Regions from separate parts of the Proteiniborus sp. DW1 genome, predicted to be linked through region 1. Evidence: riboswitches for the same ligand, from Rfam matches in the RefSeq annotation. Region 1 holds a riboswitch; the other holds the start of a gene.
The links. Region 1 has a riboswitch for tetrahydrofolate ahead of DW1_RS08025 (folate family ECF transporter S component). Riboswitches for the same ligand answer to the same signal wherever they lie in the genome.

Region 1 (4,440 bases):
CATCACTTTCTTCAATGCTCTTATATAATATAGGTAGAAAAAAACAAGAGAGAATACTACAATCTAAAATTGTGACTTTTTTATTTTGTACTAGTAAAATTACTAAATTAAATAATCTTTTTAGAAGACTAGGTGCTTTTGTGATAATATTAAGCAAATTTATACCTGGAATTTTTTCATTAACTGTGCTCTCAGCAGGAGTATTTAAGGTTAAGAAAGGATCTGCATATACAGCAATAGTAGTTATATCTTTTTTTCATAACTTTGTATTAATAGCTTTAGGTAAACTGGTTGGGGAGAACTGGAAAACTATCTTAAGAAAAATGGATGTTTATAACAGATATATTATTATTATTGCTGTTATAGGATTTGTAATATACTTAATTATGCTCCAACTGAAAAAGAGATTATTGGATTAAAACGGAGGATTTGTGATGAAAAAATCTACTTTATTCACTATACTTATATCATTGTCATTGCCAATAGTATTGCTACTAACTGATGTAGAAATTATAACTTTTGATTTAGACTTTTATGAAAGGAAGTATGATGAGTATAATATTCCCGAAGTAACTGGTATAGAAAAGAAGAATCTTATGACTATTACTGGTGAAATGTTGGACTATCTAAAGAATAATAGAGAAGATTTAATAATATTCGCAGAAGTAAATGGTAAAACTGAACAGGTTTTTAAAGAAAGAGAAATATTGCATATGATAGATGTGAAAGATTTGTTTTCAAATGGATATATTATTAGAAATGCTATGCTAGTTGTTTTTCTCATATCTTTAAGTTGGCTAGTTATTTATAATAGAAGAGCGATTGGAAAAGCTTTAATCGCTTCCTCTGTGTGGCCAATGGTCTTAATGTGTATTTTAGCTGTATTAATGTATGTAGACTTTCATAAATATTTTACATATTTTCATTACATATTTTTTACCAACGATTTATGGTTATTGGACCCAAATACAGATATACTTATCCAAATGTTGCCATTAGAGTTTTTTAGCAGTATAGCATTTAAGATATTAGCTTGTTTTGTTGTTGAACTATTAATTGTACTAGTAGGCGGAATTATACTTAATAAAAAAAGAATTACGAACTGAAGTAACTTTTAATCCAATCTTGTTATTATTCCTTTAAATCTGGAGATAATCTAGAATAAAGGAGGGTAATAATATGAATATTAAGATTGTAAAAGGTAATGTATTAAAGCAATCTAAGAAACTTATTAATGGCTTTAGATTAAGACGATATTATAGTGAAAATTCTAGAACAGGGAAGACTTATATGGCAATTATTTTGGATAAGCTAATACTTAGAGTGATTGCTTTTATAGGTTTTATTCTTATTTTTTACTTCATAAGTGAAAGTATACTTTTTTCAATTATAATTTCTATTCAGATATTTATATTATATAATTTTATTTTGTATAAAATAAACAAAAGTAGGATGCAAAGGAAAATGGATATAGTCAATCAACAGGTAGTTTTAAAGAAAACTCATAAAGAACTTTTAAATCAGACTCCACAGGATTTTTTAGACTATATAATTAACGTGTTAGAAAAATACGGATTTGATAGTATTACAAGAGTGAATGGAAAGGAATTAGATTTAATTGGTATTATATCAGATAGAAAAATTGGCATTAAATGCCTACAATATGATAATGACTATAAAGTAGGAGTAGATATAATAAGAGACTTTTATGTTGGTCTTAGAAATCATGAATTGAGTGAAGGAGCGATTATTACAGCATCATCTTTTTCATTGGATGCTGAGAACCTATTAGCCAAACTGAAAAAATATGCTCATATTCAACTAGTTGATATTGAAGGTTTACTTGAAATAATGAAAAAGGCCGATTTATATCCATCAGAAAAAGAGATAAAAAAGATAATGCTAGATGAAGTTTCTGATAACAGATTGAATTTTAAAAGATATAAGGATGTTGTATTGTCAAGAGGAAAGATAATAAAATATATACTTCTAGGAATTTCTTTGATCATATTTGGAAGGTTTACGCCATACTCTACTTATTATAATATTGTTGCAATAATTATTTTTTTCATGGCTGTAGCTTCATTAATTGTATTAATAGTTAGCCTATTTAAAGTGAATGAGGAAAAACATGAAAATAAGGTTTTATAGTTTTTCTATATTTACAAGTTTAATTTATTAGTGTAATATATATATGTTAACGACAGAGTAGGTAAAGCACGTTAAGTGTTAAAGGATGGGAAGTTGCCTTTAAACGAAAGGTTCACATTTTGTGAATCTGCGATACTTTACCGCATCCGCTGTTACATTAGGGAGCTTACCTCTCTTTAATGTGACAGTCTACTGTCACTTGAAAGAGAGGGAGGTGAAGTAAGTGAATAATAAAAGGTTGCTTAATACTAAAGCATTAGTTGGTGCTAGCTTACTTACAGCTATAAGTATTGTATTAACTAGAGTGTTTTCAATTATGGTGCCGTTAGGAGGATTACCAGCACTTCGAATTGAATTTGGTCCAATTCCACTTATTATATCAGGAATCTTATATGGCCCATTTTGGGGTGGACTTGCTGGTATTATTGCAGACTTAATAGGTGTAATGATTAATCCAATGGGCGCATTTTTCCCTGGCTTTACAATAAGCAGTATGCTATGGGGAGCAATACCAGGGGTTTTAAATTTGCTAGTTAAGAGAAATAAACTTAGAATTAATTATAATATTATAAATGGAGCAGTACTTACTATGATTGCTACTGGTATAGTATTTGTTTTATTTGATAATAAGGTTATAGCTGTAAAAGATGGGGCATATTTTATTTATGATAAACCAATGTCTATTATATATCCTATACTTTATATTCTTGTAGTAGGATTTTTTATTGCAATTCCATTTTTTATGACAAGGAAAAAAGAAACTAGAGACAATGTATATTCTATAGACAAAATAGCTTTCATGATAAGTGTCTCATATATTGTTATATCCTTAGGATTGAATACATTATGGTTATCAATAATGTTTAATAAAGGAGTTATAGCATTTTTACCTGGGAGAATCCTTGCAGCCATTGTAATGATTCCACTTCATACAACTATAATCTACACACTGTCAAAATCATTTAAGTATATAAAAGCTAGATAATTATTAGGCTACTAGTTCAAGCTAGTAGCCTAAGTTTTAATTAAGGAGGTTTTTATGAAAAAGGTATTAGCGATTATGGGTAGCCCAAGAAAAAACATGAATACAGATAGACTTCTAGATAGAGTTATAGAAGGATTAAAAACTAATAACATAGAACTAAAAAAGATCTATCTGAAAGACCTAGAGTTTTCGTCTTGCATTTCCTGTGGCAATTGTGAAAGAACAGGTGGTTGCTTTATGAATGATGATATGAAAAACATATATGAGGATTTTAATAATAGCGATATAATTATAATCTCTTCACCCTTATACTTTAATACTGTCAGTAGTTTAACTAAAATGATGATAGACAGATGCCAAGTATATTGGTCAAGTAAATATATTTTAAAAAATCCATCTATAGATGTAACTAAAAAGAGGATAGGAATGTTTATTTGTGTAGGTGGAGCACCAAAAAGAGAAGGACATTTTGATGCTTGTATTCCAGTAATGGACTTATTCTTCAAGGCAATTAATACTGAGTATAGAGAAAATATCTTTGCTTCTCATACAGATGAAACACCAGTATGGGAAAGGAAAGAGCTTATGGATCTAGCTTTTGAAAAAGGAAAAGAACTAGGAAATTAGAGATAAAGTACTAATAGCTTAACTATTTGATTTTTATGTTCAAAAGGATTATAATTTTCTTGTAGAGGATGAACTTAAAATTAGGAGGAATAGGATATGAAAAATACGCTACCGATAGCATTGTCAAATAGACATGCCCATCTAAGTAAGGAACATATAAAAATACTCTTTGGAGAAGGATATGAGCTTAAGAAGTTGAAAGATTTATCTCAACCAGGGCAATATGCTTGTGAGGAAAAGGTAGATGTAGTAGGACCAAAGAACACATTAAAGGGTGTAAGGATATTAGGGCCTGCTAGAAACAATACTCAGGTAGAAGTTTCTTTGACTGATGGCTTTACACTAGGGGTAATACCACCTGTAAGAGATTCTGGAGATTTAGCTGGCAGTCCAGGGGCTAAGCTAGTTGGTCCAAAAGGAGAGGTGGAAATTGCAGAAGGAGTTATAGTTGCAGCTAGACATATACATATGCATACTACAGACGCAGAAGAATTCGGAGTAAAGGACAAAGATAGAGTAAAAATAAGGGTTAATGGAGACAGGGGTTTAGTATTTGAAAACGTTTTGGTTAGAGTACATAAGGATTACGCATTAGAGATGCATGTAGATGTAGACGAAGGAAATGCTGCAGCAGTTAAGAATGGTGATATGGTAGAATTAATAAAATATTAGCGGAG
Region 2 (4,440 bases), on a different contig from region 1:
TTATCTTTTCTTCATCTATGATATTTACCATGTAACTTAATTCCTCTGGCGTGAGTAATACTTCTAAACCATTACATCCATATGTATAAGACAGAATAGCAGCCTTAATGCCATTAATATCTTGTATAAGAATATCTTCAGTAGGCTCTTTATATGTACCTACATTTATAAGCCCATGTTTTCTTATATTATCTATTGTATTGATTATGCCAACCTTCCCCTTATCAATACTATGATTATTTGCTGTAGAAAGCACATTAAATCCAGCATTTTTAAGTGCTGTTATAGTTGATTCTGGTGAATTAAATGTAGGATATCCTTGATACTTATATCCCTCACCTGCAGTAACAGTTTCAAAATTTCCTATAGCTAAGTCAGCGCTCTCAAGATACTTTTTCACATGCTCAAAGGAATAATTGAAGTCATACTCTTTTATTTCAGGATTATAGGCTCCCTGTATCTGAGAAGAATGAAACATAATATCTCCAGCTGCAGCAATTGTAATCTCTATATTAGCGGGACTTTCCTCTTCCTTCTCTTCTGGAACTATAATATCATCTGCACTTCCATCTATTCCTGTGCTACTGTCAACTCCTTCTATATTATTTTCATTTGCTATACTAGGCTTCAGCTTATCTAGAACATAACCTGCGGATAATAAGGAAGTAAAAAATAATAAGATAATTATGCCTAGAGTTATTCTTTTTTTGTTCATCAAATCATTCTCCTTTTGGAAAAATATTGTTCTCTTTTCCATTTTATATTATTTCTCAGTATTTTTCCATAGCTCTCTAATATTATTCTTCCTTATCGTTATTTAATTTGTCAAACCTTGAATACGAATCAAATATATATGTGTTTAGCTTTTTCTGATTAGTTATCCATAAGTATACTGCATATATGGCAATAACTACTCCTACTTGTGGCACTCCTGCCATTAGAATGAAGTTAAAGGTTCCATGTAAAAGCATTGGCATATATAGAGATTTTCTATAATTTGCTCTTTCTCTCGCTTTATTTGTAGCAAACTTTGTTAATGATAGATAGTATCCCATTGTAACCCCAAAGATAGCATGAGCAGGAACAGATAACACTCCTCTATATAACCCTATATATGGATTGTAACTAAATCTAAATACTACATACATTATGTTTTCTACTGTTGCAAAGCCTAAAGCTGAAAAAACAGCATACACTATTCCGTCTAGCTTTTCATCAAAATATTTGTTTTTACACATTAGTTTGACTACTACAAGTCTTTTAAAGTATTCCTCTGTAAAACCTGCCACTATGTAAGCAGTATAGGCTGCACCTAATAATCCTGTAAAAACATTGAACATAGAAAGAAACCTCTCAACTACTATAACCGGGATAACTGACAAGGCTCCAAAAATAAATGTTTTAAACAAAAGAGATATGGGCTCCCTATCATATCTATCACTTAAATATACTGCAACAGCTATTGAAACAGCTGGAATTACTGCAATAATAAATAGTCTTGTATTCAATTTGCTCATCCTTTCATAGTTAATATGATTATTATTTGATATAGAGATGATATTAATTCAGATAATTTGCTTAGTATCCAATAGCTTTTTAACTTAGTAGTACTCCAACATAACTGAAAGTGACAAAAACTTAAATTGTATAAAAGCAATACTATGATATAATTTATATGTAAAATTTAACAAAGTCATCTAAATAAACTTTGTTTTAATAATGGCAGAGTAAATAATATGCGTAAAGTGTCAAAGGATGGAACGTCGCCTTTGAACGAAAAGCAAATGCTTGCGACATATTATTGCGTTCGCTGTCAAAATCAGTAATATCTTCTTTCTGGTTTGGCAGTCTGTCATATCATCTATGAAAGGAGGTTTTTTTATGAAAAAAATTAATACTAGTACTATTGTTATCTCTGGATTTCTCATTGCTCTAAATGTAGTACTATCTAGGATTATTACTATACCAGGAATTATTAACTTTGGTGGTTTTCCAATTATATTCGGCGGTATAGTACTTGGACCTATTGTTGGTGGTATAGTAGGAGCAGTAGGTGATGTAGTTAGCTTCATAGTAAGACCAACAGGTACATTTATGCCACATTTTGTTTTAACGTCTGCGCTTACTGGAGTTATACCAGGTCTACTAGTGAAGGTTTTGAAAAATGATACAGCTAATCCAAAACTTTGGAAGATATTCATATCTATCCTTGTTGGACAAGTTATAACAAGTGTTCTTTTGGTTCCATATTTTAGGCAAGTACTATTCGGACATCCTTTTATAGCTACTATGTTAAATGCAGCAAGAAAACAAGCAGTTAATGTACCTTTATATTCTATAATACTGAAAATACTAGTACAATCCTTGCATAAAGCAGGAGCTCTCAGAACATCTCATAGGTGTTGATTCTTAATAGTTATATTAGTGTAAGCTAACTATAAGGGAGTATCATATCCTATTTTTTACGTAGGTATTGATACTCCCTTAATAAGTGTGAAACCATACCAATAAGTACAGTCTTACATTTGTTGGTTAAGAATTGAGGTTATCTCATTGGAGGTCTCAACTACATCTTCAATTTTTTGCTTTAAAGTATCTAGCTTCCTCCCTATATCAACATCCTTAACTCTTCCGTTATTATCATCTGTCATCAACAAATCTATACTGTTTACATGCTCTAGAATATGCTGATGTTCCTTTTCTATCATATTTAACTGATTGATAATTTCTTGTATGGTTCTATTATCTTCCACAAAATCACCTTCCATAAGCTTTTTGTTAGTATTTGCTTTTATGGATCATAATATTCTTATAAGTAACTTCACTTCGTCATGAGCTTAATTCTACCCATTTAGCTAACAAATTGTCATATTTTTTTGATAAGCCTTCTTTTTCAATATAAAGTTCATTTAGCTTTTCATGGTCGTAAGCCACCTTTTCCATTTGAATATTTATCTGAGAAATATAGTTTTCGAGTTCCTCCATTTCTTCCTCAAGATTTGATATTTCCTTTCTTCTTTTTACTTCTTCAGCTTCTGAATTAATTTTGTTATTGCCTTTTAGTTTCTTTTCTACTGATTTTATTTTTGGAGCTTCATTTTTATGAGCTTCTAAAGTAGCTTTAATTTCTACTTTTTTCTCTTTGTAATAGTTGTAGTCTCCTAAATATTCAGTTAGTCTTTTATTATCTAATTCTACTATTCTTTCTGCAAGCTTGTTTATAAAGTATCTATCGTGTGAAATGAAGATTATAGTCCCATCAAAATTCTCTAAGGCCTTTTCTAACATCTCCCTAGAATCAATATCTAAATGATTAGTAGGCTCATCAAGTATAAGGAGATTATTTTTTTCTTGCATCATAATACACAGTCTAAGCCTGCTTTTTTCTCCTCCAGAAAGGTTTTTTACTTTTTTATATACATCATCTCCATAAAATAAAAATCCTGCTAAAATTCTTCTTCCCTCTCCTTCAGGCACCATAAAATAATCATTGATTGTCTCTAATACTGTCTTTTCTTCGTCTTCAAATAAGATCTCCTGCTCTAAATATCCTATCCTAACCCTAGAACCTATGGTAATTTCTCCTGAATCTTGAGTATACTTGTTGAGTAAAAGTTTTATCAGTGTGGATTTGCCACAACCATTCTTGCCTAATATACATAATTTTTCTTTGTATCTAACGCTTAAGTCTAGATTCTCTATTATGCCATTGTCTCCAAAGGATTTATAAAGTCCCTTTATGGATATTACTTCATTAGCAGACCTATCTCCACGAGTAAAATTAACTTTAATTTTTGGTTGATCCAAGATTGGCTTTTCAACCTTATCCATTCTTTTAATTCGCTTTTCCATATTTGCTGCTTTTTTAAACATAGGTTGTTCTCCTGCTATAGCTCCCCATTGTCTAAATCTCTTTATTGCTTCTTCCATTTCTTTTATCTTTTTCTGCTGTGTTTTGTAGGCTTCAAGCTGAAGATTTAGCATTTCTTCTTTTTGCTGAACATAAAGGCTATAGTTACCAGCATAAGTTCTTGACTTTTTAGCCTCTATTTCAACTATTTTAGTTGCTATATTATCTAAAAAATACCTATCATGAGATATGACTAAAACTGAGCCTTTATATTCTTTAATAAATTCCTCTAGCCATTCAATAGACTCTAAATCAAGATGATTTGATGGTTCATCTAAAAGAAGTATATCTGGATTTTGTAGTAGCATCATCCCTAGCATCACTGTAGTCTTCTCCCCACCACTTAAATCACTGAAGCTTCTTTCTAGCATAGTATTTGTTAACTTGAGACCTACACATATCCTATTTAGTTTTTCTTCAGTTTCATATCCTCCTATGTGTTCATAAGTAAGCTGCAACTCTCCATAGACTTTCATTACCTTCTCTAATTTATGTTCACTGCAATCCGCCATCTTCTCTTCAAGCTGACG

Region 2: another riboswitch for tetrahydrofolate. It lies ahead of DW1_RS12130 (folate family ECF transporter S component); the one in region 1 lies ahead of DW1_RS08025 (folate family ECF transporter S component).

What each region holds. Positions count from the first base shown of each region.
Region 1 is NZ_FMDO01000031.1:56,904-61,343, forward strand. Features, by position in the region: gene DW1_RS08010 (DedA family protein) at 1-419, shown strand, start outside; gene DW1_RS08015 (TIGR01906 family membrane protein) at 435-1,106, shown strand; gene DW1_RS08020 (restriction endonuclease) at 1,180-2,151, shown strand; THF riboswitch at 2,203-2,305, shown strand; gene DW1_RS08025 (folate family ECF transporter S component) at 2,375-3,136, shown strand; gene DW1_RS08030 (flavodoxin family protein) at 3,191-3,763, shown strand; gene DW1_RS08035 (phosphate propanoyltransferase) at 3,860-4,435, shown strand.
Region 2 is NZ_FMDO01000045.1:22,902-27,341, forward strand. Features, by position in the region: gene DW1_RS12120 (CapA family protein) at 1-715, opposite strand, end outside; gene DW1_RS12125 (PrsW family glutamic-type intramembrane protease) at 798-1,517, opposite strand; THF riboswitch at 1,722-1,815, shown strand; gene DW1_RS12130 (folate family ECF transporter S component) at 1,882-2,406, shown strand; gene DW1_RS12135 (hypothetical protein) at 2,520-2,753, opposite strand; gene abc-f (ribosomal protection-like ABC-F family protein) at 2,830-4,440, opposite strand, start outside.